DNA from 3 places in the Streptomyces sp. NPDC030296 genome. Region 1 is predicted to be linked to each of the others. Evidence: predicted binding sites of a transcription regulator. Region 1 holds the regulator's gene; each other region holds the start of a gene.
The links. The regulator HrcA, encoded in region 1, represses chaperone genes, less so after heat shock. The targets are predictions, from matches to a motif close to TTNGCACTCNGNNNNNCNGAGTGCNAA.
Positions count from the first base shown of each region.

Region 1 (10,332 bases):
GCGGGGTGACGTAGGCGTGGGAGGTGCCCAGTTCGCCCTGCACCTCCCACAGCAGGTCGACGAGGTCGTCGTGGGTGGCGACCCGGTCGAGGACGGGCCGGTAGCGGTCGAGGACGGCCTGCCAGTCGACGCCGCCGAGGTCGGGGCGCCAGAAGTTGTCCCGCATGAGGCGCCCGGTCTCGTCGAACATCTGCCGCCACTCGGCGGCCGGGTCGACGGTCTGCCGGACGCGGCTGAGGTCGACGGTGATGTTGCTGTCGCTGTCGTCGTCGCCCGAGGCCCGCCGGTCGCTGGGGACGACCTTGAGTTTGCCGTCGGTCCACAGCAGCACCCGTTTGCCGTCGCCGCTGACGGCGTAGTGCTCGGCGTCGGAGGCGAGGTACTCAAGGCGCCGCTGGGCGAGGTCGTACCGCTCCAGGGACGTCTTCGGGTCGGGGTCGTCGGGGGTGGCCCGGGAGTGGCCGAGGACGCCGGTGACGGGGTGGCGCAGCCACAGCACGCCGTCCTTGGCGGCGCGGAGCGTGGAGTAGCGGGCGGCCTCGACGGGGAAGGGCACGATCCGGTCGGCGAGCCCTTCGAGGTCGATACGGGTGACGGGGGCGCCCTCGCTGTCCGGGGTCTCCTCCTTGTCGGGCGCCTCGAACGGCCGGCCGTGGCGCTGCGGCCCGAAGGGTGACGGGGTGGTCGCGGCGAGCGTGATGAGGTGCGGGCGGGCGCCGCTGACGAAGTGCAGGTCGAAGACGTGTTCGTCGTAGACGGGGTCGAAGGCGCGCGCGGAGAGGAAGGCCAGGTGCTTGCCGTCGAGGGTGAACGCCGGGGAGAAGTCCTGGAAGCGGAGCGGGGTGGCCTCGGTGACGGACAGGTCGGCGGTGTTGGCGAGCTTGAGCTGGCGCAGGGGGCGGGCGCCGGGGTGCGACCAGGCGAGCCAGCCGGAGTCGGGCGAGAAGACGAGCCCGGTCACCTCGCCGTCCTCGCTGCGGTCGACCTCCCGGACCTCGCCCGTCTCCCGCTCGACGAGGAGGACCCGCCCGTCGTGCGCGGCGACGGCGACCCGGCTGCCGTCGGGGGCGACGGCGAGCCCGAGGACCCGGCCCAGTTGTCCGGCGGCGAGCCGGCGCGGTGTGGTGCCGGGTCCGGCTCCCGTCGCGGGGGCGAACTCCAGCGCGTCGTCGCCCTCCGCGTCGGTCACCCAGACCACCCATTCCTCGCCCTCCACCCGGAAGGCGCGCGGCAGCCGGGCCCGCACACCGTGCTCGGCGGCGAGCGCGCGGGCCGGTCCGGAGCGGTGGGTGACCCAGTGGACGGCGCCGCGGACGGCGACCGCGCTGCCGCGGGCGGTGTGGTCGGGTGAGGCGGAGCCGAACCAGCGGGAGGCGTTCACCGGGTACGGCTGGAGGTCGACGCGCTGCCCGCCCAGCCGGACGTCGATCTTGCGCGGCTCGGCCCCGTCGAGGTCGTCGAGCAGCCACAGTTCACCGGCGGAGGAGTACACGACCCGGGTGCCGTCGGTGGCCGCGTGCCGGGCGTAGAAGCCGTCGGTGGGCGTATGGCGCCGCAGGTCGGAGCCGTCCGCGAGTGACGAGTACAGCGCGCCGACGCCCTCGTGGTCGGAGAGGAACGCGAGCCGGTCGCCCACCCACAGCGGGTACTCCAGGTTCCCGTCGAGGTCGGCGTGGAGCCGGACGAACTCCCCGTCACCGTCGCGGTCGATCCACAGTTTGCCGGCGGTGCCGCCCCGGTACCGCTTCCACCAGGCGGCCTCACGGCCCATCGGCGCGGACAGCAGCACGGTGGCCGGGCCGTACGCGACATGGCCGACCGGCCCGTACGGCAGGGTCGTGGCGGGTCCGCCGTCCAGCGGGACGGCCCGCGCCCAGCTCTGCCGCAGGCTGGGCTGTCCCTGGGTGCTGAGAGCGAGGACCTGCCCGTCGGGGGTCCAGCCGCGCACCTGGGTGCGCCAACCGCCCCAGTGGGTGAGACGCTTGGCGGGGCCGCCGTCGACGGGCGCGACATGTACCTCGGGGGCGCCGTCCCGGGTGGAGGTCCACGCGACGAGCGTGCCGTCCGGGGAGATGCGCGGATGGTTGACCGGCATGTTGTCCGCGCTGACGCGCCACGCACGCCCGCCGTCGAGAGGGGCGACCCAGACGTCGTCCTCGGCGGTGAAAGCGAGCAAGTCTCCGTGCAGATGTGGGAATCGGAGATACGCGGACTGAACGGGCTGGACGGACCGGACAGACTGGACGGCCTGCACGGACGGTGTGGACGGTGCGGTCTGAGTCACCCGGTCACTGTAAGCAGCGCACGGGCGTCTGTGGAGACGTTTGGATCATGTCGCCCCCCACGAACCACACTTGCCCCTTTCATGCCCTTTGCCCGTCGGTTACTTCCCCTCCGGCCAGCACTGCGGGTCCTTCTGGCACCAGATGGTCTGGGTGACGGTCACCGTCGCGGTGGGGCCGGGCCGCCCCGGCTGGTCCGGCGTCCCGGGGGTGGGGTCGGGGGCGTTGCAGTTGCCGAGCACGTCGACGCGGAACCGTTGCTTCCCGTCGACCTTGGCGGTCAGGTCACCGCGGACGCACTTGCCGTTGACCTCCTTGGTCACCTTCCCGGTGATCGTGATGTCCCGGCCCTTCTTGTCCTCGCCCTCGCAGTCGACGTTCGCCACGGTGGCGACGGAAGCGGAGGCCGAAGCGGACTTCTTCTTGTCACCACCGTCGCCGCCGTTGTCGCCGTACGAGGCCGTGCAGGTGAGCCACTGGACGTCGACACCGTGCCGCTCCAGTTCCCTGGTCCCCGTCTGGTCCGTGGTGAAGGCGACGGCGCCGGTGTTGAGCCCACCTCCCTCGCAGGCGACGAGCGTGACGACAGCCACGACGCCGAGTCCGGCGCGCGCCATCGTCCGGCGCCCGGCGGGCCGATTCACCCTTACTCGTCCCAAAACCCCCATGGACGGCAGCCTCCCACCACTGGGCCCCACGACGAAAGACCACATGCAGCCACGCTTCCCCAGCCGGGGTGTTCCCCGCGCGACCGTGGATATGCGCCCAATAGCTCGGGCCGGGGGGTTCGTGGGCGGGTGCGGGTGAGTGGGGGTTGTTCGCGCACTTCCCCGCGCCCCTGAAGGGTCGGGCCTGCGGCCCGCCCTTCATCCTGAAAAGCACGGGGCGCAGCCCCGGTCGCTTTTCAGGGGCGCGGGGAACTGCGCGAGAAACCACGAACCACCCGCACCCGCCAAACCGACGCACACCCCCGAGTTACTAGGCGCCGTCAGCCCCAACGCCCCGTACGCGTCAGCAACAGCGCCCCCGCCGCCGTACCCGCCGTGGACGTCCGCAGAACACTCGGCCCCAGCCGGTACGCCCGGGCCCCGGCCTCCGCGAACAGCGCCAACTCCTCCGGGGAGACACCCCCTTCGGGCCCCACGACCAGCACGATCTCCCCGGCGGAGGGAAGTTCGGCCGAGGCCAGCGCAGCGTCACCGCTCTCGTGCAGGACCCCCGCGAAGTCCGCCCCCGCGAGCAACTCGGCGACCTGCTTGCCCGTCGCCAGTTCGCCGACCTCGGGGAACCGTACGCGCCGTGACTGCTTGCCCGCCTCCCGTGCGGTCGCCCGCCACTTCGCGAGGGCCTTGAGCCCGCGCTCGCCCTTCCACTGGGTGATGCACCGCGACGCCGCCCACGGCACGATCGCGTCGATGCCGACCTCGGTCATGGTCTCGACGGCCAGCTCGCCCCGGTCCCCCTTCGGCAGCGCCTGCACGACGGTGATCCGGGGCCGCGCGACCGGCTCCTCGTGGACGGACTCCAGGTCCATCACCACGAGCCGGTCCTTGCCCTCGGCCGCCTTGACGATCCCTTCGGCCCAGCGCCCCCGGCCGTCGGTGAGGACGACGTCCTCGCCGGGCCGCAGCCGCTTCACGGAGACGGCGTGCCGCCCCTCGGGCCCGTCGAGGACGAACTCGCCGCCGCTGCGGGGCGGCAGCTCCAGCGACTCGACGACGAAGACGGGAGCGGTCATCGGCCCTCACCGCCCGCCGCGGCCCCGGAGCCGGCCTCGTCGGAACCGGAAGCGGAACCGGGCGCCGAGGACGACGCGGCGGTCGGCGCGGAGACCGAGCCCGGCCCGGCCGTGCCGATCCCGGCGGAGACGACCGCGGCCCGCGCCTCGGCGATCTCGGCGGCCAGGAGCGCGACCAGTTCCCCGGCGGGCAGCTCCCGCGCCATCCGGTGCCCCTGTCCGGCCCACAGGGCCATGCCCTGCGCGTCCCCGGCCTTGGCGGCGGCCTTGCGCAGCGGCGACGTCAGATGGTGGACCTCGGGGTAGGCGACGGGCGCGTAGGGCCCGTGCTCGCGCATGAAGCGGTTGACCAGTCCCCGTGCCGGGCGTCCGGAGAAGGCGCGGGTCAGCTCCGTCCGCACGAACAGCGGGTCGGTCAGAGCCCGCTTGTGCACGGCGGCGGCCCCGGACTCGGGCGTGGCGAGGAACGCCGTACCGAGCTGGGCGGCGCTCGCGCCCGCCGTGAGGAGGGCGGCGATCTGGCCGCCGCGCATGATCCCGCCGGCCGCGACGATCGGCAGGGCCACGGCCTCCCGGACCTGGGCGACGAGGGCGAGCAGTCCGATGCCGGCGCAGTCCCGCTCGGGGTCGTCCCGGTGGGTGCCCTGGTGGCCGCCGGCCTCGACGCCCTGCACGATCACCGCGTGGGCGCCCGACCGCTCCACGGCCTGCGCCTCCTCCGCGGAGGTCGCGGTGACGAGGGTCAGGGTGCCCTTGCGGGCGAGGGACTCGACGACCTCGGGGGTCGGGCAGCCGAAGTGGAAGGAGACCACCGGGACGGGGTTGTCGAGGAGGACGGCGAGCTTGGCCTCGTAGCCGTCGTCCCGCCCGCTGTCGGGGTCGCCCAGTTCCGTGCCGTACCAGGAGGCCTCACCGGCCAGCTGTTCCGCGTACACCTCGACGGCGGCGGGCTCCGAGTACTCGGGCTGCGGCATGAACAGGTTCACGCCGAACGGGCGTGAGGTGAGCGCCCGGAGCGCGTTGATCTCCTGGTACATCCCGTCGGCCGTCTTGTACCCGGCGGCCAGGAACCCCAGGCCTCCGGCCTCGGACACGGCGGCGGCCAGCGGCGGGACGGAGACACCGCCCGCCATCGGGGCCTGCACGATCGGGAGGGGAAAGAGATCGGTCAGTGCGGAGGAGGACATGGCCGCATGTTGTCACGTCCCCGAACCGCCGCCGAATTGGGTGCGCGGGTGGTTCGGCCGCGGGTGGGTGGGGGCTGGTCGCGCAGTTCCCCGCGCCCCTGAAGAGAACGGGCCTGCGGCCCGCCCCTTCATGAAAAGCACGGGGCGCAGCCCCGGCCGCTTTTCAGGGGCGAGGGGAGTTGCGCGAACAACCACGACGAGCCCGCAGCCGAACAACCAACGGTCAGCGACCGTTGAACGCGTCCTTCAGCCGTGAGAACAACCCCTGCTGCCCCGGCTGGAACTGCCCCGTCGGCCGCTCCTCCCCCCGCAGCGCCGCCAGTTGCCTCAGCAGCTGCTCCTGCTCGGGGTCGAGCTTGGTCGGGGTCTGCACCTCGACGTGGACGATGAGGTCGCCACGGCCCCCGCCGCGCAGGTGCGTGACACCGCGCCCGTGCAGCGGGATCGACTGGCCGGACTGGGTGCCGGGCCGGATGTCGACCTCCTCCAGACCGTCCAGCGTCTCCAGCGGCACCTTCGTGCCGAGCGCCGCCGCCGTCATGGGGATCGTCACCGTGCAGTGGAGGTCGTCGCCGCGCCGCTGGAACGTCGGGTGCGGCAGCTCGTGGATCTCGACGTACAGGTCACCGGCGGGACCGCCGCCGGGCCCGACCTCGCCCTCACCGGCGAGCTGGATGCGCGTGCCGTTGTCGACGCCGGCCGGGATCTTCACGGTCAGCGTCCGCCGCGACCGCACGCGTCCGTCGCCCGCGCACTCGGGGCACGGGTTCGGGACGACCGTGCCGAAGCCCTGGCACTGCGGGCAGGGCCGCGAGGTCATGACCTGGCCCAGGAAGGACCGCGTGACCTGCGAGACCTCACCGCGGCCGCGGCACATGTCACAGGTCTGCGCGCTCGTACCGGGGGCCGCGCCCTCGCCGCTGCAGGTGCCGCACACCACGGCCGTGTCGACCTGGATGTCCTTCGTCGTGCCGAAGGCGGCCTCGTCGAGGTCGACCTCCAGCCGGATCATCGCGTCCTGGCCGCGGCGCGTGCGCGAGCGGGGCCCGCGCTGGGACGCCGTGCCGAAGAAGGCGTCCATGATGTCCGAGAAGTTCCCGAAGCCACCGGCGCCGAAGCCGCCCGCGCCTCCGCCGCCCGACTGGGACAGCGGGTCGCCGCCCAGGTCGTAGACCTGCTTCTTCTGCGGGTCCGAGAGAACCTCGTACGCCGCGTTGATCTCCTTGAACCGCTCCTGCGTCTTCGGATCGGGGTTGACGTCCGGGTGCAGCTCGCGAGCGAGCCTGCGGAACGCCTTCTTGATCTCGTCCTGGGACGCGTCGCGGCGCACGCCGAGTACGGCGTAGTAGTCCGTGGCCACTTAAGACTCCGCCAGGATCTGTCCGACGTACCGTGCCACCGCTCGTACCGCTCCCATCGTTCCCGGATAGTCCATGCGCGTAGGTCCGACCACGCCCAGTTTGGCGACTGCCTCGCCGCCCGAACCGTAGCCGACCGAGACGACGGACGTGGAGTTGAGTCCCTCATACGCGTTCTCGTGACCGATGCGGACGGTCATGCCCGAATCCCCCGCCTCCCCCAGCAACTTGAGGAGGACGACCTGTTCCTCGAGGGCCTCGAGGACGGGCCGGATGGTGAGGGGGAAGTCATGTCCGAAGCGGGTCAGATTGGCGGTGCCGCCGATCATCAGCCGCTCCTCGTTCTCCTCGACAAGGGTCTCCAGCAGCGTGGAGAGCACCGTCGAGACCGTACCCCGGTCCTCGACGTCGAACGCCTCCGGCAGGTCCTCGACCAGCCGGGGCACATCGGTGAACCGGCGGCCCGCGACCCGGCTGTTCAGCCGGGCGCGCAGATCCGCGAGAGACGTTTCTCCGAACGGTGCCGGGCAGTCGACCATCCGCTGCTCCACCCGGCCGGTGTCCGTGATCAGCACGAGCATCAGCCTGGCGGGGGCCAGCGACAGCAGCTCGACGTGCCGCACCGTCGAGCGGGTCAGCGACGGGTACTGCACGACGGCGACCTGCCTGGTCAGCTGGGCGAGGAGCCGTACGGTCCGCGCGACCACGTCGTCCAGGTCGACCGCGCCGTCCAGGAAGTTCTGGATGGCGCGCCGCTCGGGCGCGGTCATCGGCTTGACGCCGGCCAGCTTGTCGACGAAGAGCCGGTACCCCTTGTCGGTGGGGATACGGCCCGCGCTGGTGTGGGGCTGCGCGATGAAGCCCTCGTCCTCCAGCGCCGCCATGTCGTTGCGGACCGTCGCCGGGGAAACGCCGAGGTTGTGCCGCTCGGTGAGGGCCTTCGACCCCACCGGCTCCTCGGTGCCCACATAGTCCTGGACGATGGCGCGCAGCACCTGGAGTCTGCGTTCACTGAGCATCCGCGCACACCTCCAGCTCGTCTCCCGCGCGATATCCCCCTTGGCACTCACCGCGGGCGAGTGCCAACACTCCCCGCCCAGTGTACGGCGGTGGGGTACGCCCCCGGCAAGGCCGGTCCAGCCATGTCGTGCCGACGTGTACCGACCTGTCCGACGATGTCGCACTGCTTCCTACCGGCGGGTACGGGCGGGGCGCGGGGCGTCGCGGCCCGGCGGGGGTGATGTGGGACACGGGTGCGTCGGCGGGTGGCCGTAGCCCCGGACGCCACGGGCACCGCACCGGCCCCTCCCCCGTCCGCTGGCGCTAGCGTCGGGCCATGACGGTGACTTGGGAAGAGTGCGGGTGGGAGGGGCTGGCGCCGCGGGTCGGACGGTGCCGCCTGCCGGGCTGGGACTGCACGGTCGGGCTGGTGGCCGGGGACGGCGCGGCCCTGATGATCGACGCGGGGTCGAGCCTGCGGGAGGGCGCGCGGTTGCGGGGTCAGGCGCGCGAGCTGCTCGACGGCTCCCGTGTGACACATCTCGCGCTCACCCACTCTCACTTCGACCATGTCTTCGGGGCGTCCGCCTTCGCCGGGGTGGAGGTCTTCGGCGCCGTGGGCCTGGACGCCGTCCTGACCGCCGAGCGGGACGCGCTGCGCGCCGACGCCGTACGCCACGGCCTCCCCGTCGAGGACGCCGCCGAGGCCGCTGACCTGCTCGTACGCCCCCGGCACCAGGTCTCCGGCGAGTGGACCCTGGATCTGGGCGGCGGCCTCCAGGTGCTGCTGGCGAACGTGGGCCCCGGTCACACACCGCACGATCTGGTGGTCCTTGTGCCCGGCTCGTCCGCCGCCCCCGAGATCGTCTTCTGCGGGGACCTGGTGGAGGAATCCGGCGAACCCCAGGCCGGCCCGGACGCCGTGCCCTCCCACTGGCCGGCCGCCCTGGACCGGCTCCTGGAACTCGGCGGCGAGGACGCGCTGTACGTGCCGGGGCACGGGGCGGTGGTCGACGCGGCGTTCGTCCGCGCCCAGCGCGAGGCGCTCGCACGCCGCTTCGGCGTGTCGGGCTGAGCGGGGGCGACTCCGGGCGCGGGTTCTCCTATCGTCATCCGAATGCGCCAGTACTCTCCGGATCTGACCCCGCCGTGGAAGAAGCCCAAGCCGGTTCCCGAGGTCCCGGCCGATCCGGGCCTGGTGGTCGAGGAGGCCGACACCGGTTTCTGCGGTGCGGTGATCCGCTGCGAGGCGGGCACGGTCACCCTGGAGGACCGCTTCGGCAAGCACCGGGTGTTCCCGCTTGAGCCGCGGGGGTTCCTGCTGGAGGGGCGGGTGGTGACGCTGGTGCGCCCCTCGTCCGCCGCCCCGCCTCGGCCGACCCGCACGGCGTCCGGCTCGGTCGCCGTCCCCGGCGCCCGCGCCCGGGTGGCCCGCGCCGGCCGCATCTACGTGGAGGGCCGCCACGACGCCGAGCTGGTCGAGAAGGTGTGGGGCGACGACCTGCGGATCGAGGGGGTGGTGGTGGAGTACCTGGAGGGCGTCGACGACCTCCCGGCGATCGTCGAGGACTTCGCCCCGGGCCCCGACGCGCGACTGGGCGTCCTGGTCGACCACCTGGTCCCCGGCAGCAAGGAGTCCCGCATCGCCGCGTCCGTGACGGGCGAACACGCGCTCGTCGTGGGCCACCCGTACATCGACATCTGGGAGGCGGTGAAGCCGTCGTCCCTGGGCATCGCGGCGTGGCCGAGGGTGCCGCGCGGCCAGGACTGGAAGACCGGGGTGTGCCGGGCACTGGGATGGCCGGAAAACACCGGTGCGGCGTGGCAGCGGATCCTGGGGAGCGTCCGGTCCTACAAGGACCTGGAGCCGGCACTGCTGGGCAGAGTGGAAGAACTGATCGACTTCGTCACGGCCGGCGACGGATAAGCCGGTCGCCTCACGAGGTCTCGGAGGCCGACGGAGGGCGGCCGACGAGGGCGGCCCGATCGGCGACGGCCAGCCGGTCGGCCGGCGAGGGCCCGCAGCGCGGCACGCGCCCTGGAGCACGCCCGGCGCCCCCCATGCCGTAAAGGAGCGCGGTGAACTGCGCGAGCGGCCACAAACCGACCCGCGGCCGCAAGATCACAGTCACCCGGCAGACGCGTAGGGTGGCCGGGGCGGCCCGCTCGGGGTCGGTCGGCGGCAGGTGGTCGGTCAGTCCACGAGGTCTCGGACGACCGCGTCGGCGAGGAGGCGGCCCCGGAGGGTCAGTACCGCGTGCCCCTCGTCGTACGGCTCCTTCGCCAGCAGCCCGTCCGTGAGCGCCCGGTGCGCGGCCGCGCGCCCGGCCTCCCGCAACAGGTCCAGCGGCACGCCCTCCCGCAGCCTCAGCTCCAGCAGGATCCGCTCCACCCGGCGGTCCTCGTCCGACAGCAGCTCCCGGCCCGCTCCCGGCGACCTCCCCGCCGCCAGCGCGCCCGCGTACGCGCCGGGGTGCTTGACGTTCCACCAGCGCACGCCGCCGACATGACTGTGCGCGCCGGGGCCCGCGCCCCACCAGTCCGCGCCGCGCCAGTACAGCTCGTTGTGCAGACACCGGCCGGCGTCGGAGGTCGCCCAGTTGGAGACCTCGTACCAGTCGAAGCCGGCGGCCGAGAGCATCTCCTCGGCGATCAGATAGCGGTCGGCGTGCACGTCGTCGTCCGTCATCGGCACCTCGCCCCGCCGGATCCGCCGCGCGAGCTGGGTGCCCTCCTCGACGATCAGCGCGTACGCGGACACGTGGTCC
Region 1 covers NZ_JBVICQ010000001.1:245,394-255,725, forward strand. Annotated here, with positions in the region: gene ACZ4Z3_RS01045 (S41 family peptidase) at 1-2,254, opposite strand, end outside; gene ACZ4Z3_RS01050 (hypothetical protein) at 2,384-2,899, opposite strand; gene ACZ4Z3_RS01055 (16S rRNA (uracil(1498)-N(3))-methyltransferase) at 3,271-4,020, opposite strand; gene ACZ4Z3_RS01060 (nitronate monooxygenase) at 4,017-5,207, opposite strand; gene dnaJ (molecular chaperone DnaJ) at 5,431-6,567, opposite strand; gene hrcA (heat-inducible transcriptional repressor HrcA) at 6,568-7,584, opposite strand; gene ACZ4Z3_RS01075 (MBL fold metallo-hydrolase) at 7,902-8,639, shown strand; gene ACZ4Z3_RS01080 (DUF3097 domain-containing protein) at 8,682-9,491, shown strand; gene hemW (radical SAM family heme chaperone HemW) at 9,759-10,332, opposite strand, start outside.

Region 2 (10,332 bases), on a different contig from region 1:
GAGCACGACCATGCCCGGACCGAAGGACCTCGACCCGTCGTCATCACCCCGCGCGCTCCTGGGCGCGGAGCTGCGCCACGCCAGGGAGAAGGCGGGCCTCAGCCAGGAGGACCTGGGCCAACGGCTGTTCGTGAGCGGCTCGTTCGTGGGCCAGCTGGAAGCGGCCACACGAAGGATGAATCCAGAGATCGCCCGCCTCATCGATGTCGCCCTGGACACGGGGGACTTCTTCCTGCGCAACTGCAAGGCCGCCGCCAAGTCCACTTACACGGAGCATTTCGTGGAGGCGGTGGAGGCGGAGTCGTCAGCCACGGAGATCCGGCAGTACGAGCCCCTCCTGATCCCCGGGCTGATCCAGACGCCCGCGTACGCACGAGCCGTGTTCCGCGCCTACCAGCCCACCGCGCCAGAGGAGGTGATCGAGAGGAAGGTGGCCCACCGGATGGAACGCGCCCACATCCTGGAAGGTGCAACAGGTCCGTTGTTTTGGACCGTGATGGATGAGGCGGTAGTGCGTCGAGTGACCGGCGGGCGCGCTGTGATGGCGGAGGCACTGCGGCACATCATCGCCCTGGTTCAGGAGAACCGGATCATCGTGCAGGTGCTGCCGTTCGAAGCCGGAGCCCACGCGTCGATGGAGGGCTCCATCAAGTTGATGGACTTCGCGGACGCCCCCACGCTGCTCTACTTCGAGGGAGTCGGCTCGGGACGGCTGGAGGATGACCCCGCCACCGTCCGGTACCAGCGACGCACCCACGAGTTCCTCGCCGCCGCCGCGCTCTCGCCTGAGAAGTCCCTGGCCATGCTCGAAGCCATGGCTCAGGATTACGAGCATGAGGCACATCCCTGAGCGCGACCTGAGCGCAGCCACCTGGCACAAGTCCAGCTACAGCGAGGGCAGCGGCGGCAACTGTCTCGAAGTAGCCACCATCCCCCTCCCCCTCGTCCCCGTCCGTGACTCAAAGACCCCCCTCGGCCCGGCGCTCGTGTTCCGGGCCGAGGCGTGGTCCCTGTTCGTCGAAGACCTGAAGCGACGCTAGGCGAAGACGACCTCCGCCAGGCGCGTCACCTGGTCGGGGTCGGCCGCCCAGCAGTAGAGGATCACCTCGTCCGCCCCGATCCCGGCGTACCCGGCGACCGCCGCCCGGATCGCGTCCGGTGTGGTGAGGAGCCCCTCCGCCATGTACTCGGCGCGCCCGGTGAACTCGTAGTAGCGCAGCAGGTTCGCGCGGGCGTCGGCCACCACGGACGGCGCCCCCAGCGCGACGCTCGCCTGAGCCACGAGCTTCGGGCGCCCTTCCCGGCCGTACTTCTCCCACGCCGTCTCGACGTCGCGGAACATCCGGTCCATGTACGCCGGGGGCAGCGCCGCCCCGAGGAAGCCGTCGCCCCACCGGGCGACGCGTTCGAGCGCGGCGGGGGCGAAGCCGCCGAAGAGGACCTCGGGGCCGCCGGGAGTGGCGGGCAGGGGCCCGACCGCGCCGACGCCCTCGGCGTACGGTCGGCCGGCCCACGCCCACCTCAACTGCTCCATCTGCTCGTCGAGTCGGCGTCCGCGCCGCCGGATGTCGATGCCCGCGACCCGGCAGTCGTCCTCGCGTCCGCCGATCCCGATGCCGAGCGTGAAGCGCCCGCCGGACATCCGGTCGAGCGTGGCCGTCTGCTTGGCGAGGATCGCGGTGTTGTAGTGCGGGGCGAGGAGCACCTCGGTCTGGACGCGGATGCGGCGCGTCGCCCCGGCGAGGGCGGCCAGGGCGACCAGCGGGTCGGGGTTGTCGTAGACGAGGCGGTCGAGGATTCCGAGCGTCGAGAAGGGCGAGTCGTCGGCGAGCCGGGCCCAGGTCAGCAGACCGGCGGGGTCGTCGACGGGCAGGCCGAGCCCGACGGGCACGGACGCGGACTCGGACGCAGGCGCGGACACGGGTACGGAAACGGGGCTCATGGCAGAGCACTCCTGAACGGTAGAAGGGCAGGGCAAAGTCACTGCCGCCCCTCCATGGCCCGCGCCGTCTCGCGCGGTTGCTCCCGTTCTGCGGCGTACTTCTGGGGAGCGTGTTCGTCAGAGTGCGCCCACCGTACGCGGGAGCCGCCCCACCCGGCGAGCGAATTGACCGCCCGCCGAGCCGCCCCGAGGCTCAAGCCCCGAGCTCCGAGCCTTCTTTTCAGCGAATGGGAGGTGGGCCCCAACCCACCCTCCCACCCGGCATGTTGACGTCCCGCGATCGAGTTGCCACGCACGGTGATCGTGCTGATAGCGTGCGCGCAGACGAAACAGCCCCCGTCAGGTGCTACCAACACCTGCGGGGGCTTGACCTACAAGATCGAAGAGGAAGTTCGATCCCATGGCTGAGGCCAAGCTTAGTAGCGCTCCCCTGCCCGCGCACGCGTCCCCGCTCGGGCCGCCCCACCCCATGGCCAATCCGGGCTACGGCAAGCGCGCCGTCCCCGGCCAACACCCCCGCTCCGCGCACGACTTCACGCACCTCCCGCCCCGCGAAGCCGCGATCGCCGCGTACATCGACCGGCTCCCCGACGGCGCCGACATCTCCGTGAAGACGCTGGCCAAGACGCTCCCGTACGGCCAGTGCGCGCTGCGTACGGCCCTCAACAGGCTTCAAGAGGCTGGTCACTTGCGCCGGGGGCGCGAACATCTGACCGACGAGTCGGGCAGTACCCGCTGGATCACCCGATCGTGGTTCTCCCGAACCGCGCGGGACGACGGCTGGTGGGCGAGCTTCACGCGGGGCGGCGTACCGGAGGCGCAGCCGGAGGACCCCGAGCGTGGCCGCCCGACCCGGTCCCGGGCCCACATCCTGCTCGCGGCCCTCGGCCGTACGACCCCGTCCCTGTCCCTCTCCCAGGCGGACTGCGCGGCGCTGGCCCCGCTCCTCCTCCCTTGGTTCGAGCGCGGCGCCACCGACGAGATGATCCGCCAGGCGCTCACCACAGGCCTCCCCACCCCGGTCCACAGCCCGGCGGCCCTCCTCCGCACCCGCCTCACCAGCAAGCTCCCACCGGAACCGGAGCCGGAGCAGGAACGGGAGCCGAAGCCCGTACGACCACCGCTCCGCATGCTGGAGTGCGCCAGCTGCCGCACCCCGGGCCGCCCCGAGGCCCTGCCGGGCGGCACCTGCGGCGCCTGCCGGGGCGAACGCGCCCCCACGCGCCACAAGGCGCCCCTCTCATCTGCCTCGGTCCACGCACGCGCGGCGGAGATCCGTGCGGCGATGTCCCTGAAGCCACGAGAGAGGACACCCGTATGACCGCTCCTACGGTCCGCCGCCACCATGCCGGGGCACGATGGAGGGGAGGAGGCGACGCCATGACCCCCAGCACCGCCGAACACCCGCAGATGCCCATCGAGGACTTCGAGGAACTCGCCGACGCGGCTCCGCAGCATGTGCGGCTCGAGTTCGTCAACGGACGCGTCCGTACCAGGGAGCCACTCAGCGTCGAGGACTTCGAGGAGCTGGAGCGGCGGGCACCGGAGACCGTTCGGCTTGAGTACATCAACGGAAAACTAGAGGTCAAGGCAGTGCCGGACGGCAAACACCGCTCGATCTACCTGTGGCTGATGCGCCAATTCCTCGCCCATCGCCCTGACCTCGACCTCGCACCCGAGTCCGGCGTCAAGGCCGAGGCGTACCGCAAGGGACGAGCCCGCACTGACGCTGTGCTCGTGCCGGTCGACCACCTCGTCGGACATGGCGAGTGGTCCGACACCGGCGGCATTCTGATGGCCCTGGAGATCACTTCCCGCGACCACGACACCAACAAGCGGGACCGCGTCGAGAAGCCCGTCGGCTACGCGGAGGCCGGGATTCCCGTATACCTCCTCATCGACCGCGACGACAACACCCTCAAGGTCTTCAGCGAGCCTGAGAACGGCCGCTACCAGCGGACCGCCTCCCACCCTTGGGGGGCCACCGTAGAGCTGCCCGCGCCCGTCTCCGTCACCCTCAAGACCGAGAAGCTCAAGGACTACGCCTGACCCGGGCAGCCTCCGGCCTGGCCTACTTGAACGGCACGTTCACGCAGGCCAGCCGGGCACCCGCCGTCCCCGCGTGCCCCGCATGCGTGGACGTGCTCTTCTCGTGCACGACCACCGAACGCGCCCCGCCCGCCCGGAACCGCCAGTCCACCGTGGCGATCGCACGCGCCGAGCCGTTCTTGTTCGTGTTCACGTCCAGCCACACCTCGTTGTCGGGGTTGGCGAACTTCGGGTCGACGGACGGCTGCACCGGGTCGGCCTGATCCTGGTAGTGCGGCCCGGCGTCGGCGGGCAGCTTGCCGCACGGCTTGGTGTGGACGTGGGCGCCGTACGCGCGGTTCGCGACCAGGTCCCTCAGCCGCAGTTCGATGCGCGTACCGCCGTCGCGCCGCAGTTCCTCCTTGACCTGGACGCGGGCGCCGAGCGGCGCGAGCTCGGTGTCGTAGGTGACCGCCGGTGCCACGTCCGCGGTGGCCGCCGGAGCGAGGGCCGACTTCACGACGACCTTGACCACGGGCTGCTTCTTCGAGGTCTCGGCGGTGGTCTCGCTGGCGTTCGCGCCGGCCGCGATGCCGAGGCCGCCGGCGACCGCGCCGACGGCGGCGACGGCCGCGATGAGCCGCTTGCGCTTCAGGGTGAGCTTGTGTCGTGCCATGAGCTTGTCCAGTCCCGTTCGTGGGGGGGGAAGGGGAGCGGTCGCGCAAGAAAGTAGGCACCTCAACTGCCGCTCATCGGCTGGCAGTTGAGATGCCTTGCGACGCCGCACCCATGACACTACAGCGGCACATTCGGCGGAATTGGATCACTACCGCCGGGTACTGGGGAGACTTGGCGAAAAGTCCCGGCCCAGTGGCATGCTCAGCTCAGCGACGCCATGGAAGCGGGCTCGAACGCCTTCAGCTCGTCGAAGCGGCCGCCCAGCACCTTCGCCGCCCACTCCGGGTCCTGGAGCAGCGCACGGCCCACGGCGACGAGGTCGAACTGCTCCTCCTCCAGACCGTCGAGCAGGTCCTCGATGTTGCGGACCTCGGAGCTCTCGCCCTGGTAGGCCGTCGTGACATCGCCGTGGAGGCCGACGGAGCCGACGGTGATGACGGGCTTGCCGGTGAGCTGCCTGGTCCAGGCGGCGAGGTTGAGGTCGGAGCCCTCGAACTCGGGCTGCCAGTAGCGGCGGGTGGAGGCGTGGAAAGCGTCGACGCCGGCTGCCGCGAGCGGGGTCAGCAGCGCCTCCAGCTCCTCGGGGCTGTCGACGAGCCGCGCGTCGTAGGCGCCGAGCTTCCACTGCGAGAACCGGAAGATGACCGGGAACGTCGGCGAGACCGCCGCGCGCACGGCGGCCACGACCTCCGCCGCGAACTTCGTACGGGCGACGATGTCACCGCCGTAGGCGTCGGTGCGTCGGTTGGTGCGCTCCCACAGGAACTGGTCGATCAGATAGCCGTGGGCGCCGTGGAGTTCGACGCCGTCCATGCCGATGCGCTCGGCGTCGGCGGCGGCCTTGGCGAACGCCGCCACGACCTCGTCGATGTCGGTCTGCGTCATGGCTCGCCCGCCCTCGGCGACACTGCCGTCACCACGCAACCCGGACGGACCGAGCACCGGCGCCTCGGGGAACGGGGGCTTCCCCTGCTCCCGGACGGTCCCGATGTGCCAGAGCTGCGGCACGATCGTCCCGCCCCCGGCATGCACCGCCTCGATGACCTTCGCCCACCCCGCGAGCTGCTCCTCCCCGTGGAACCGGGGCACCCCGTCACTCTCCCCCGCCGACTCGTGCCCCACATACGTTCCCTCGGTCACGATCAGGCCCACGCCCGCGGCCGCCCGCCTCCCGTAGTACGAGGCCACATCCGGCCCCGGCACCCCGTTCGGTGAGAAGTTCCTGGTCATCGGAGCCATGACGATCCGGTTCGGCACGGTCAGCCCATTGATGACGGCGGGCCGGGAGAGAACGTCGGCGGCACGGGAGGTGGACGCGGTGGTCACGTGGGGACTCCTCGGAGAGGTCGGGCGCTATATGCATGTGCATGAATCGCTGTACTCGTCAACCTCCCCGCCAGCCACGGCATTCCACCGAGGACCGGCGGCTTGTGTGACCCCGGACACGCCCGAGGGCGGCACCCCCTGTCGGAACAGGGAGTGCCGCCCTCGGTACTGACGGACCGGGTCCGAACCTTCTCGCTACGAGGAGGCTCAGAAGTCCATGTCACCGCCCGGCATGCCGCCACCGGCGGGCGCGGCGGCCTTCTCCGGCTTGTCGGCGATGACGGCCTCGGTGGTGAGGAACAGCGCGGCGATGGACGCGGCGTTCTGCAGGGCGGAACGCGTCACCTTCGCCGGGTCGATGATGCCGGAGGCGATCATGTCGACGTACTCACCGGTCGCGGCGTTCAGGCCGTGGCCGACCTGGAGGTTGCGGACCTTCTCCACGACGACGCCACCCTCGAGGCCGCCGTTGACGGCGATCTGCTTGAGCGGGGCCTCCAGGGCGAGCTTCACGGCGTTGGCGCCGGTCGCCTCGTCACCCTCCAGCTCCAGCTTCTCGAAGACCTGGGAGGCCTGGAGCAGGGCCACGCCACCACCGGCGACGATGCCCTCCTCGACGGCCGCCTTCGCGTTGCGGACGGCGTCCTCGATGCGGTGCTTGCGCTCCTTGAGCTCGACCTCGGTCGCGGCACCGGCCTTGATGACGGCCACGCCGCCCGCGAGCTTCGCCAGGCGCTCCTGGAGCTTCTCGCGGTCGTAGTCGGAGTCGCTGTTCTCGATCTCGGCGCGGATCTGGTTCACGCGGCCGGCGACCTGGTCGGCGGAGCCGGCACCGTCGACGATCGTGGTCTCGTCCTTGGTGATGACGACCTTGCGGGCGCGGCCCAGGAGGTCCAGGGTCGCGTTCTCCAGCTTGAGGCCGACCTCCTCGGAGATGACCTCGCCGCCCGTGAGGATGGCGATGTCGCCGAGCATGGCCTTGCGGCGGTCACCGAAGCCCGGGGCCTTGACCGCGACGGACTTGAAGGTGCCGCGGATCTTGTTGACGACCAGGGTCGACAGGGCCTCGCCCTCGACGTCCTCGGCGATGATCAGCAGCGGCTTGCCCGACTGCATGACCTTCTCCAGGAGCGGGAGCAGGTCCTTGACGTTGGAGACCTTGGAGTTGGCGATGAGGATGTAGGGGTCCTCGAGCACCGCCTCCATGCGCTCCATGTCGGTGGCGAAGTACGCCGAGATGTAGCCCTTGTCGAAGCGCATACCCTCGGTGAGCTCGAGCTCCAGACCGAAGGTCTGCGACTCCTCGACGGTGATGACGCCTTCCTTGCCGACCTTGTCCATGGCCTCGGCGATCAGCTCGCCGATCTGGGTGTCGGCGGCGGAGATGGAGGCCGTGGAGGCGATCTGCTCCTTGGTCTCGACCTCCTTGGCCTGGTCGAGCAGCGCACCGGAGACGGCCTCGACGGCCTTCTCGATACCGCGCTTCAGGGCCATCGGGTTGGCACCGGCGGCGACGTTGCGCAGGCCCTCGCGTACGAGCGCCTGGGCGAGGACGGTCGCGGTGGTCGTACCGTCACCGGCGACGTCGTCCGTCTTCTTGGCGACTTCCTTGACCAGCTCGGCGCCGATCTTCTCGTACGGGTCCTCGAGCTCGATCTCCTTGGCGATGGACACACCATCGTTGGTGATCGTGGGGGCGCCCCACTTCTTCTCGAGGACGACGTTGCGACCCTTGGGGCCGAGCGTCACCTTGACGGCGTCCGCGAGCTGGTTCATGCCGCGCTCGAGGCCGCGCCGCGCCTCCTCGTCGAACGCGATGATCTTGGCCATGTGAAGTGGTCCCTCCAGGACTGGGGGTGATTCCTTCGGACCGCGCCCGCGCCCGCGACGGACGGCTCGCCTGCCTCGTGGTTCCTTGCCCCATCTGGCCTGCGGGCCTCACCGACCCGGTCCTTCGTTGTCACTCTCACCTTCAGAGTGCTAACGCCAATGATTAGCACTCGGCATGGTCGAGTGCAAGCGCCTCCGGATGATCCGCAGGTGAACGCACCCCTACGCGCCCGGTCGGCGCCCCTCCCGAACGGACGATCAGGCGGCGGCGGACCGGACACGCGGCCCCGGACACGCGGCCCGGACACGCGGAAGGGCCCGCACCCCGAGTACGGGGCGCGGACCCTCCGAGAAGAACGAAGAACGTCGCTGCTAACCGGCGCGTTGCTTCAGCCTGCGAGACGGACCATGTCCGCCTGCGGACCCTTCTGACCCTGCGAGATCTCGAACTCGACCCGCTGGCCCTCTTCCAGGGTGCGGTAACCGTCCATCTGGATCGCGCTGTAGTGGACGAATACATCCGCACCACCGTCGACCGCGATGAAGCCGTACCCCTTCTCCGCGTTGAACCACTTGACGGTGCCCTGAGCCATGCCTAACTCCCCTATTACTGGCCCTTGCACAGATCCGCACTTCGCGGACCCGGGTCAGACCTCACCCCCCAACGGTTGGGGGTGTGCGCCGGAACGCGTCGACCGCGGCTGAATGTATCTGCCCAACTGCCGTCTGCAACAGGGCAATCGGACGAGAAAATCTGGACAGGCCCGGTCGGGAATGTACGAACAATTCCCCCGAATTCAGGGCAAGTCGGGCCCCATAAAAGGCGCGAAACACACAAATGCCCTACAGACTTTGGCTACTTCATATAGGGCGTGCGGCGCGATTGGATATGCGCCCGGCATGAAATCACAACGACAAGCGGGCCGGGTTCCCCAACTGTACCGTGCTCAACCATAGAGAATTGCCCCCTCCGCTTCTCTCACGGAGGGGGCAATTCGATGAACAATCCGTAATCAATGTTACCGACGGTTACTACCGCCGGGTACAGAACGGTGATCAGCCACCGGCGACGGCCGGGATGATCGACACGCCCGCACCGTCCGGCGTGGCCGTCTCCAGACCCTGCTCGAACCGCACGTCGTCGTCGTTCACGTACACGTTCACGAAGCGTCGCAGCTTCCCCTGGTCGTCGAGGACGCGCGCGGCGATCCCGGTGTGGTTCTTCTCCAGGTCCGCGATGACCTCGGCGAGGGTGGCGCCTTCGGCCTGGACCTCGGCCTGACCGCCGGTGTAGGTGCGAAGGATGGTGGGGATGCGAACGCTGACGCTCATGACTGGTGACCTCCGGGTGTGTGCGGCAGAGCTGGGGGCGCGGGGCTGGGTGGTTACGCGAGCCCGGCGTCGCGGAACGAGTCGAGGTTGGGACGGATGGTCGCGGTGAGCCCCGTTCCGGCGACCGCGTCCAGCGTCTTGAGACCGTCACCGGTGTTCAGCACGACGGTCGTCAGCGCCGGGTCCAGCAGCCCGTTCTCGATCAGCTTCTTCGTGACGCCGACGGTCACGCCACCCGCGGTCTCCGCGAAGATCCCCTCGGTCCGGGCGAGCACCTTGATCGCGTCGACGATCTGCTCGTCGGTCACGTCCTCCACGGCCCCGCCGGTCCGCCGGGCGATGTCGAGGACGTACGGCCCGTCCGCCGGGTTGCCGATGGCCAGCGACTTGGCGATCGTGTCGGGCTTCTGCGGCCGGACGACGTCGTGGCCCGCCTTGTACGCGACGGACACCGGCGAGCAGCCCTCGGCCTGCGCGCCGAAGATCTTGTACGGCTTGTCCTCGACGAGCCCGAGCTTGATCAGCTCCTGGAGCCCCTTGTCGATCTTCGTGAGCTGCGAGCCGGAGGCGATCGGCACGACCAGCTGGTCCGGCAGCTTCCAGCCGAGCTGCTCGCAGATCTCGTACGCGAGGGTCTTGGAGCCCTCGGCGTAGTACGGCCGCAGGTTGACGTTCACGAAGCCCCAGCCCTCGCCGGCCGGGTCGCCGATCAGCTCGGAGCAGAAGCGGTTCACGTCGTCGTAGTTGCCCTCGATGCCGACCAGCTCACCCCCGTAGACGGCGGCCATGACGACCTTGCCCTGCTCCAGGTCGTGCGGGATGAACACACAGGAGCGGAAGCCGGCGCGGGCGGCGGCGGCGCCGACGGCGCCGGCGAGGTTGCCGGTGGAGGAGCAGGACAGGGTGGTGAAGCCGAAGGCGCGCGCGGCCTCCAGGGCCTGGGCGACGACGCGGTCCTTGAAGGAGTGCGTCGGGTTGCCGGAGTCGTCCTTGATGTAGAGGCCGCCGGTGACACCCAGCTCACGGGCGAGGTTGTCGGCCTTGACGAGGTGGGTCCAGCCGGGGTTCAGGTTCGGCTTGGTCGCCACGTCGGCGGGGACGGGCAGCAGGGGCGCGTACCGCCAGATGTTCGCGGGGCCGGCCTCGATCCGCTTGCGCAGCTCCTCCGTGTCGTAGGCGGAGTAGTCGTACGCGAT
Region 2 covers NZ_JBVICQ010000022.1:54,651-64,982, reverse strand. Annotated here, with positions in the region: gene ACZ4Z3_RS38840 (helix-turn-helix domain-containing protein) at 11-850, shown strand; gene ACZ4Z3_RS38835 (DUF397 domain-containing protein) at 834-1,040, shown strand; gene ACZ4Z3_RS38830 (LLM class flavin-dependent oxidoreductase) at 1,037-1,891, opposite strand; gene ACZ4Z3_RS38825 (hypothetical protein) at 2,412-3,263, shown strand; gene ACZ4Z3_RS38820 (Uma2 family endonuclease) at 3,323-3,991, shown strand; gene ACZ4Z3_RS38815 (superoxide dismutase family protein) at 4,014-4,646, opposite strand; gene ACZ4Z3_RS38810 (NADH:flavin oxidoreductase) at 4,850-5,974, opposite strand; gene groL (chaperonin GroEL) at 6,182-7,804, opposite strand; gene ACZ4Z3_RS38800 (cold-shock protein) at 8,194-8,397, opposite strand; gene ACZ4Z3_RS38795 (MoaD/ThiS family protein) at 8,861-9,136, opposite strand; gene thrC (threonine synthase) at 9,190-10,332, opposite strand, start outside.
Region 2: groL (chaperonin GroEL) is a predicted target of HrcA. The motif match lies at 7,968-7,994, and genes of this name have one in related genera.

Region 3 (10,332 bases), on a different contig from region 1:
GCTGGCCGAGGCACCCTCGTCGCGCAGCGGGTGAGCGGGAGGCGGCGCGGGGTGAGAATGGAGCTGTCCGACCGGACCCAGGGGGGCCGGAGGTGGTCTTGTGACGTTTGTACAGCTCATCGACTGTAGGACGAGCCGGTTCGACGAGATGGACCGGCTGATGGACAGGTGGATCGAGCAGACCAAGGGAAAGCGGACGGCGACACACAACATGATCGGGAAGGACAGGTCCGACGAGGGGCACTTCGTCGAGATCGTGGAGTTCCCGTCGTACGAGGAGGCCATGCGGAACTCCCAGCTGCCGGAGACGGACCGGATCTTCAACGAGATGGTGGCGCTCTGCGACGAGATGCCGACCTTCACGGATCTGGACGTGGTGCGGGACGAGCAGCTGAACGCGGACACCGCGCGGAGGTTCTTCGAGACGCTGGGCACGCGGGGGGAGCTGCCCCCGATGAACGATCTGCTGGTGGAGGACTATCACGACCACGACCCGGCCAACCCGCAGGACGTGATCGGCATGGACGCGGCCCGGCGTGAGTTCGCGATGTGGCGGGCGGGTTTCGACTTCTCGTTCACCATCGAGGACCAGCTGGCGCAGGGTGACCGGGTGTGCACGCGGTGGACGTGGAACGCCACGCACAAGGGCGAGTTCCTCGGTATCGCGCCCACCGGGAGGAAGGTCTCCATGACCGGGACGACCATCCATCGCTGCTCGGCGGACGGGAAGCTCGCCGAGGGGTGGTGGCAGTACGACCGGCTCGCGCTGATGGCGCAGTTGGGGGCCCTGGAAGGGGTGGAGCGCTGAGCGAGCGGTAGGCGAGCGCTGGGCAGGGCGGCGGCCGGGAGCGCCTGGGGAGACCGCCGGTAGGACGTGTGTGCACCGTGCACGGGAGAAGCCCCCGTTCCGGCGGGCGGAACAGGGGCTTCTCGCAGGGGTCCGCCTCGGAGGGCGGTGTCCGGCCTCAGTGGGCCGGCGTCGCCTCGGAGGGCGGCGTTGCCTCAGTGGGCGTGGCCGTGACCGTGGCCGTGGCCCGCCTCGGCCGGCTCCTCTTCCTTCTTCTCGACGACCAGGGTCTCGGTCGTGAGGAGGAGGGAGGCGATGGAGGCGGCGTTCTCCAGGGCGGAGCGGGTGACCTTGACCGGGTCGATGACGCCGGCCTTGACCAGGTCGCCGTACTCGCCGGTGGCGGCGTTGTAACCGCTGCCCTTCTCCAGCTCGGCGACCTTGGAGACGATGACGTAGCCCTCCAGGCCGGCGTTCTCGGCGATCCAGCGCAGCGGCTCGACGGCGGCCTTGCGGACGACGGAGACACCGGTGGCCTCGTCGCCGTCCTTGCCGAGGTTGCCCTCGAGGACCTTCACGGCGTGGACGAGCGCGGAGCCACCACCGGAGACGATGCCCTCCTCGACCGCGGCGCGGGTCGCGGAGATGGCGTCCTCCAGACGGTGCTTCTTCTCCTTCAGCTCCACCTCGGTGGCGGCGCCGACCTTGATCACGCACACGCCGCCGGCCAGCTTCGCGAGGCGCTCCTGGAGCTTCTCGCGGTCCCAGTCGGAGTCGGTGTTCTCGATCTCGGACTTGATCTGGGCGACGCGGCCCTGGACGTCCTCGGAGTTGCCGGCGCCGTCGACGATCGTGGTGTCGTCCTTGGTGACGGTGACGCGGCGGGCGGTGCCGAGCACGTCGAGGCCGACCTGGTCGAGCTTGAGGCCGACCTCCTCGGAGATGACGGTGGCGCCGGTGAGGACGGCCATGTCCTGCAGCATCGCCTTGCGGCGGTCGCCGAAGCCGGGGGCCTTGACGGCGACAGCGTTGAACGTGCCGCGGATCTTGTTGACCACGAGGGTGGAGAGGGCTTCGCCCTCGACGTCCTCGGCGATGATCAGCAGCGGCTTCGAGGCGTTGGCCTGGATGATCTTCTCCAGCAGGGGCAGCAGGTCGGCGATGGCGCCGATCTTGCCCTGGTGGATGAGGATGTAGGGCTCGTCGAGGACGGCCTCCATGCGCTCCTGGTCCGTGACGAAGTACGGCGACAGGTAGCCCTTGTCGAAGGCCATGCCCTCGGTGAAGTCCAGCTCCAGACCGAAGGTGTTGGACTCCTCGACGGTGATGACACCGTCCTTGCCGACCTTGTCCATCGCCTCGGCGATGAGCTCGCCGACCTGCTGGTCCTGGGCCGACAGCGCGGCGACGGCGGCGATGTCGGACTTCTCGTCGATCGGGCGGGCCGAGGCGAGCAGGTCCTCGGAGACCGCGGCGACGGCGGCGTCGATGCCCTTCTTCAGGGCGGCCGGGGAGGCGCCCGCGGCGACGTTCTTCAGGCCCTCGCGCACCAGCGCCTGGGCGAGCACGGTGGCGGTGGTGGTGCCGTCACCAGCGATGTCGTTGGTCTTGGTCGCCACCTCCTTCACCAGCTGCGCGCCGAGGTTCTCGTACGGGTCCTCGATCTCGACCTCGCGGGCGATGGTCACACCGTCGTTGGTGATGGTGGGGGCGCCGAACTTCTTGTCGATGACGACGTTGCGGCCCTTGGGGCCGATCGTCACCTTCACCGTGTCGGCAAGCTTGTTGACGCCGCGCTCGAGGGCGCGACGGGCGTCCTCGTCGAACTTCAGGATCTTCGCCATGGCAGCGGGAGCCCTCTCGGAAATCTCGGGTGAATGCAGGCTGCGCCCCGGGCGCCCGGCTTTTAGTGGTCGCGGGGGCCAGGGGCGCAGCTCAAAGCAATGTGTTTCGCGAAGTGACGCGCCGCGCTGGGCGGCGGGCTGCCTCGCGAGAGGTGAACTACTTGTCGATGATCGCGAGGACGTCGCGAGCCGACAGGACGAGGTACTCCTCGCCGTTGTACTTCACCTCGGTGCCGCCGTACTTGCTGTACAGCACGATGTCGCCGGTCTGGACGTCGAGCGGCAGACGCTCGCCGTTCTCGAAGCGGCCCGGACCGACGGCCAGGACGACGCCCTCCTGGGGCTTCTCCTTGGCGGTGTCCGGGATGACCAGGCCAGAGGCGGTGGTCTGCTCGGCGTCGAGCGGCTGGACCACGATGCGGTCCTCGAGCGGCTTGATGGCAACCTTGGAGCTGGTGGTCGTCACGATCCGACCTCCCCCTTCGGAGATCTCACGGGGTTAACTGTCTGAGGTGGCGACCAGGTGGATCCGTCGTCGCGGGTGCCGGACCTGCCCGTCGCGTAGTTGGCACTCTCCAGGGGGGAGTGCCAGACCTGAGACTATGACCGTGGTTAGCACTCGGTCAAGCGGACTGCTAATTGCGGCCGCGTGGCGTGGTGCGGGACCCCGGGTTGCCGCGAGGTTCCGCCCCGCGGAGGTGGCCCTCAGAGGTAATCCTCCAGACGACCCACCGTCAGGCCCTGTTCCTGGATGCGGCGCAGGAGACCGGTCGTCACCCGGGTGAGCGTGGCGCCGTCCAGCCGACCCGGACCCCGGCCCTGGACATGGACGTGGACGTGGACGATGTCGCCGGGCCGGAGCCGGTCGCCGGCGGCGGTCGCGGCGCCGGTGGCGGTGGGACGGAAGCCGTCGGCGCTCATGGACGCGCGCCACAGGACGACGGCGGCGATGCCGCAGTCGGCGGCGGCGCGGAGCGTGGTGGTGTCGTAGACCCCGTACGGCGGGCGGAACAGGGTGGGGCGGACACCGAAGCGCTGCTTCAGCTTGTCCTGCTGGCCGCAGATCTCGGCCCGCTGCCCGGCGTACGGCAGGCCGCGCAGGGCGATGTGGTCGAGGGTGTGGTTCTGCACGGTGGCGCCGACCTCGCGGAGCCGGGCGAGCCGGCCGTAGCCCGGCCCGACGACGCTGTCCGTGAGGAACATGCTGACCGGCAGCCGCAACTCCCGCACCATCCGCACGAATCCCGGGTCCTTCTCCGCACCGTCGTCGAACGTCAGGAACACGACGTTGTCGCGCGTCGCGACGCGCTCGACGACAGGGGCCAGACCGGGGCGCACGGCCCCGGCCACGGACGGCCGGTCGGGCTTCTGGGGAGCCGGGACGAGCGGCCCGGCGAGCCCCCAGCGACGGTATGCGGGCGGACGGGCAGGGGCGTGGGGCGGGTTGGTGTGACGCCGGGGCGGATCGGTGCGACGCCGGGGCGGATCAGCGCGGTGCCCGGGCTGGTTGGCGTGACGCCGAGGCGGGTCGGTGTGGTGATCGGATGGGTCATGACCGGGCGCCGGGGCCGCGCGGCCGTGGGCCGGGGCCGTCGTCTGCCGCCCTTTCTCCATGGATCTCGTCGCGGAGGTGCCGTCCCCCGCGGTGCCGCCCCCGGCACCCTCGGCGTCGCCCCCGGCGCACCCGGACACCACCATCGCCACGATCACCACGGCGAGCGTCAGCACAGGCATGGCGCATGCGCCCCGGAGGCCGCCGGCCGGCCTCCGATGACTCGTCCGCTTCACCCTCGTTTCATCATGTTGTCGCACGAGTCGCATGGCGCCGCATCCTCGCAGGGCACGCCCGGCGCCCCGGCCCGACACCGCCACCACCGGCGCGCCGTCCACCGGGTGGCCCACAATGGCCCGGTGAACGACCTCTCCCCCGACTCCCTCCTCGCGCCCCTGCTGACCCCCGAGGGCCGTGCCCTCCTCGACGAGGTGCGCGGTGTGGAACCGGCGCGGGAGCTGGCCGTGGCGACGCGTCTGCGACGCACGCACCCGGCGGAACTGGTCTCGGCGGCCATCGCCCAGGCGAGGCTCCGGCAGCGGGCCGTGGCGAAGTTCGGGGCCGAGGACGCGGCACGGATGTTCTTCACGCCGAACGGGGTCGAGCAGTCGACGCGGACGAGCGTGGCGACGTACCGGGCGGAGTGCTTCCGGGCGCTCGGCGTGCGGTCGGTCGCGGACCTCTGCTGCGGGATCGGCGGGGACGCGATCGCGTTCGCGCGGGCCGGTATCCGCGTCCTGGCCGTCGACCGCGACCCGCTGACCGCGGCGGCGGCCCGTGCCAACGCGGACGCGCTCGGGCTCGCCGATCTGATCGAGGTCCGCGAGGCGGATGTGACGGAGGTGGACACGACCGGGTACGACGCCGTGTTCGTCGACCCGGCCCGGCGTTCCTCCAAGCGCGGCCGGATCTTCGACCCGGAGGCCTACTCACCGCCCCTGTCGTGGGCCGTGTCGGCCGCGCTGAAGGCGCCGCTCGGCGCGCTCAAGATCGCACCGGGCATCCCGCACGAGGCGATTCCGCCCGAGGCCGAGGCCGAGTGGATCTCGGACGGCGGGGACGTGAAGGAGGCCGTGCTGTGGTTCCGCGCGAGCGGGACGCCGGGGGCGCGGCGGGCGGTGCTGCTCCCCTCGGAGGCCGGGATTTACGCCGCCCCCGACACGATGCTGCCCGACCCGGCGGTCCGGCCCGTCGGGCGGTACCTGTACGAGCCGGACGGCGCCGTCATCCGCGCCCATCTGGTCGCCGAGGTCGCCGAGGATCTGGAGGGCGGGCTGATCGACCCGACGATCGCGTACATCACCGCCGACGAGCACCACGTCACGCCGTACGCGACCGCGTACGAGATCACCGACGTGCTGCCTTTCAACGTGAAGAAGCTCAAGGCGCTGCTGCGGGAACGCGGGATCGGCATCCTGACGGTGAAGAAGCGCGGGTCGGCCGTCGAGCCGGAGGAACTGCGCCGCAAGGCCCTGCCGAAGCCGCACGGCACCGCCTCGACGACGGTCTTCCTGACGCGGGTGGCAGGCGCGCCGACGATGCTGCTCGGCCATCCGGCCTGAGCCGACCGAGTCGCGCCGACGCCCACGCGGCCGCAGGACCGCGCCCGACCCTCTGCGCCGCACCGCCCGCAGGGGCGGCCGACCGGAGCAGGCACCCGCGCCGAGCCCTCCGCGGGGGCCGATCCGGCCTGCGGAGGCCGACCGGCCTGCGAGGGGCCGAACGGTTGGCGAGAGGCCGAACGGTTTGCGAGAGGCCGACGGGGCCTGCCGGGGCCCGACCCGGCCCAGGGCCCACGCACCGGGCCGCGTCAAGGACGGCTCTCCGGCCTCCTTCGCCTCACCCGACTTCTCCGCCCTTCACGCCTCCTTCGCCCTCACTCGCCTTCTCCGCCCTCCCCAACCCCCGGCTCCGCCCGCTCCCCCGCCTCCCCCGCCTCCTCCGCCCGTGCCAACAGCAGTCGGCGTTCTCGTTCGTTGCGGGCCAGTGTGGCCGCTCGTTCGAACTCCTCGCGGGCCTCCGCCGGGCGGGCCAGGCGGGTGAGGAGGTCGCCTCGTACGCTCGGCAGCAGGTGGTAGTCGCTCAGGGCCGGTTCGGAGGCCAGGCGGTCGACGATCTCCAGGGCGGCGGCCGGGCCCTCGGCCATCGAGACGGCGACCGCGCGGTTCAGCTCGACGACCGGGGACGGCGAACGGGTGGCCAGGAGGGCGTAGAGCGTCGCGATGCGCGGCCAGTCGGTCTCCTCGTAGGTGTACGCCTGGGCGTGGCACGCGGCGATCGCGGCCTGGAGCGCGTACGGGCCCGGGCCGCCGTGGGCCGCGGCGGTGGCCCGGCCCAGCGCGGTGAAGCCGCGGGCGATGAGCAGGCGGTTCCAGCGGCGGCGGTCCTGGTCCTTGAGGAGCACCGGCTCACCGGTCGGGCCCGTGCGGGCGGCGGCCCGTGACTCCTGGAGTTCGAGCAGCGCCACCAGCCCGTGCACCTCGGGTTCCTTGGGCATCAGCTCCGCGAGGACGCGGGCGAGCCGCAGCGCGTCCTCGCACAGCGCGGGCCGCAAGAGGTCGTCGCCGGCGGTGGCGGCGTACCCCTCGTTGAAGATGAGGTAGATGACCTCCAGGACGGAGGCGAGGCGGGCCTCCCGGTCGAGGCCGTAGGGCACCTCGAAGGGGACGCCTTTCTTCGCGAGGGTCCGTTTGGCGCGGACGATGCGCTGGGCGACGGTGGCCTCCGGGGAGAGGAAGGCGCGCGCGATCTCCGTGGTGGTGAGGCCGCCGAGGAGGCGGAGGGTGAGGGCGATGCGGGCCTCGGCGGAGAGCACGGGGTGGCAGGCCGTGAAGACGAGGCGCAGGAGGTCGTCGTCGATGCCGTCGGGGTCGGACGGCGTGTCCAGGTACTGACCCGCCGGGTTCGCCGCCTCCAGGTCCCGGCCGACCTCCGCCAGCTTGCGCGCGTAGCGTTCCCGGCGGCGCACCAGGTCGATCGCCCGGTGCTTGGCGGTGGTCATGAGCCAGGCGCCCGGGTTGTCGGGGACACCGTCGCGCGGCCACTGCTCCAGCGCGGCGACCAGCGCGTCCTGGGCCAGTTCCTCCGCGATCCCGACGTCCCGCACGATCCGGGCGACCCCGGCGATGACGCGGGGCGCCTCGATGCGGAAGACGGTCTCGATGGCCTTCCGGGGGTCCGCCGGGGCACGCCCCGCACGGTCGGCGTCGGTGGTGGGCTGTGCTGTCACAACCCACCATCAGACACCCACGGTGCGCCCCGGCCAAGCGGGTTCAGGGGTCCTTTCACTATGAGCGTCCGCCCCGGACGGGCATGGTGAATGGACCCCTCAGCCCTCCGCGATCTCCCGGACCTCGCAGGTCACCGTCCAGTGCTCCTCGTGCACCTTGAGGAACCGCGTGGTCCACTCGACGGCCTCGTCCATGTCCTTGCACTGCATGAGGGCGTAGCCGCCGACGACCTCCTTGGTCTCGGTGAACGGCCCGTCGGTGACGGACAGCTCGCCGCCCGCCCAGTGGACCCGCTTGCCCTGGGCGCTCGGCAGCAGTCCGGCGGTGTCGAGCATGACGCCGGCCTTGGTGATCTCCTCCAGCAGGTCGCCCATCCGCTGCATCAGCTCGGGGCTCGGGCCCTCGGCGGGGGCGGTGGACTCGTCGATCCGGACCATCGACAGGTAGCGCGGCATGGTGGCTCCTTCGGTAGGGGCGGCGGGGTCTCTCCCCGCCTCTCACCCCTTGCGTCGAACGAGCAGACACCGGATCGACACGCGAGCCGGACTTCTTCGAAGAATTCTTTCGACGGGTCTTCCGCGTCGGTCACGTCACCTCCGTGACATCACCTCAGTGACTTCCACAGTTCCTTCGCCTCCGGCTCGTCCGCCACGACACGGTTGGGGTCGTAGGGGGCGGGGACGACCGGCATCATCACCGTCCTCGTCGCGTCGGACGACAGTCCCTTCAGGCTCTGGCCCAGTCGCACCAGATCGTTGAGGGAGTCGAGGCCGGTGTCGGTGGTGAGGCTGCGGGTGACCGCGTCGGCGGCCCGGTACAGCTCGGCGGGGTCGGTCAGGAGGCTGGTGGCGGCGATCTGGTCGAGCAGGGCCTTCACGAGCTTCTGCTGGAGCCCGATGCGGCCGAGGTCGCTGCCGTCGCCGATGCCGTGCCGGGTGCGGGCGAGGGCGAGTGCCTGCTCTCCGTCGAGGTGATGGGTGCCCGCCGCCAGTTTCAGGTGGCTGTCCTCGTCGTCGATGTCCTCGTCCGTGGTGACGGTGACGCCGCCGAGCGCGTCGACCAGTTCGGCGAAGCCCGCGAAGTCGATCTCGATGTAGTGGTCCATGCGGACGTTCGTCAGGGACTCGACGGTCTTCACGGCGCAGACGGGGCCACCCACCGCGTAGGCGCTGTTGAACATCGCGTTGTACGCGACCGCCGTCGAACCGCCCGACTCCCGCGGGCAGGACGGGCGGGTGACCAGGGTGTCGCGGGGGATGCTGACGACCGTCGCCGCGGTGCGGCCCTCGTCGATGTGGACGACCATCGCCGTGTCGGAGCGGGCGCCGGAGGTCTCGCCGCCCCCGCCCAGCTCGGCGTTCTCCTTGCCGCTGCGGGAGTCGGAGCCGAGGACCAGGATGTTCAGGGCGCCGCTGGGCAGCGGTTGGGCGGCGGTGGACGCCGAAGGGGTCGCGGTCGGCGGGGACTTCGGGGGGCGGTCGTCGCCGAGCGCGGTGTTGATGTCGACGCTTCTGATGTTGTGGTTGAGCCGCCAGAACGTCCAGCCCGCCCCGCAGGCGCCGAGTACGAGGACGCCGGCGAGCGCGCCCCCGGCGATCTTCAGCCAACGCGGCCGTCTGCCCGCGCCCTCGTACTCCTCGTCTTCTTCACCCTTCACACACAAGAACGTACGTCCGAATTATTACGAGCGCGCACTCCTGCGGCCGTTCCTTCGGAAATTCTCATACTTTTCGAACCGACCCTCGCGTCACCGCTCAGCCCAGCGTCACCGCTCAGCCCAGCGTCACCGTCGGAACCGGATTGCTGCCACTCCAGGACGCGTTGAAGCCGAACATCACCGAACCGCCGCTCGGCACACTTCCGTTCCACTGCGCGTTCGAGCAACTGACCGTCGACCCGGTCTGGGTGCAGGTCGCGTTCCACGCCTGACTGATGCGCTGGCCGGCCCCGAACGTCCAGTTCGCGCGCCAGGATGAGAGCGAGGACCCGGCGGCGCAACGGATCGTCACATAGCCCGTGAAACCGGTGTTCCACTGGCTCTGGACGCTGTACGCGGCCGAGCAGCCGGTCGGTGTCGGCGGCGGGGTGACCGTGCCGCCGAGCGCGGTCACGATGCCGTAGTACGCCGGTTTCGGCTGGAAGTTCGCGTCGTACGGGGTGGCCGCGCCCTCGCCCGGGAAGGTGTCCGGGATCCAGGAGTCGGAGTCGGTGAAGCCCCAGACGGTCACTCCGGTGCAGCGGGACACGGCCACGCACGCCTTGAACACGGCCTCGTACTCGGTGCGCTGCTGCGTCAGCTTGGCGTCGGTGGCGGGCGTCTGCATCCGGATGTCGAGTTCCGTGATGGCGACGTCCAGGCCCAGGTCGGCGAAGCGCTGGATGTTCTGCTGGAAGGTCGAGGGGACCTGACCGAGGATCAGATGGGCCTGGAGGCCGACCCCGTCGATCGGGACGCCGCGCGCCTTGAGGTCCTTGACCAGGTTGTACAGGGCCGTGGACTTCGCGTTGACGCCCTCGACGTTGTAGTCGTTGATGTAGAGCTTCGCGGCCGGGTCGGCGGCGCGGGCGGCCGTCAGGGCCTGGGCGATGTAGTCGGCGCCGAGGCCGTTGTACCAGAGGGTCGGGCGGAAGGTGCCGTCCTCGTTGAACGGCTCGTTCACCACGTCCCAGGCGGCGAGGCGGCCCTTGTAGCGGCCCACTTCGAGCGCGATGTGGTCGGTCATCAACTGACGCAGCTGGGCGGGCGTCCAGGTGCCGTTGTCCAGCCAGCCGGGGTTCTGGCTGTGCCAGACGAGGGTGTGGCCGCGTACGTCCTGGTCGTGGGCCTCGGCGAAGTCGACGATCCGGTCCGCCTCGGTCCAGTCGAAGGTGCCGCGGCTGGGCTCGACGGAGCCCCACTTCATGGCGTTGCCGGGGGTG
Region 3 covers NZ_JBVICQ010000003.1:133,221-143,552, reverse strand. Annotated here, with positions in the region: gene ACZ4Z3_RS08760 (ester cyclase) at 101-808, shown strand; gene groL (chaperonin GroEL) at 1,003-2,631, opposite strand; gene groES (co-chaperone GroES) at 2,789-3,097, opposite strand; gene ACZ4Z3_RS08745 (polysaccharide deacetylase family protein) at 3,337-4,365, opposite strand; gene ACZ4Z3_RS08740 (class I SAM-dependent methyltransferase) at 4,543-5,745, shown strand; gene ACZ4Z3_RS08735 (RNA polymerase sigma factor) at 6,060-7,412, opposite strand; gene ACZ4Z3_RS08730 (YciI family protein) at 7,512-7,868, opposite strand; gene ACZ4Z3_RS08725 (LCP family protein) at 8,018-9,070, opposite strand; gene ACZ4Z3_RS08720 (glycoside hydrolase family 10 protein) at 9,186-10,332, opposite strand, start outside.
Region 3: groES (co-chaperone GroES) is a predicted target of HrcA. The motif match lies at 3,244-3,270, and genes of this name have one in related genera.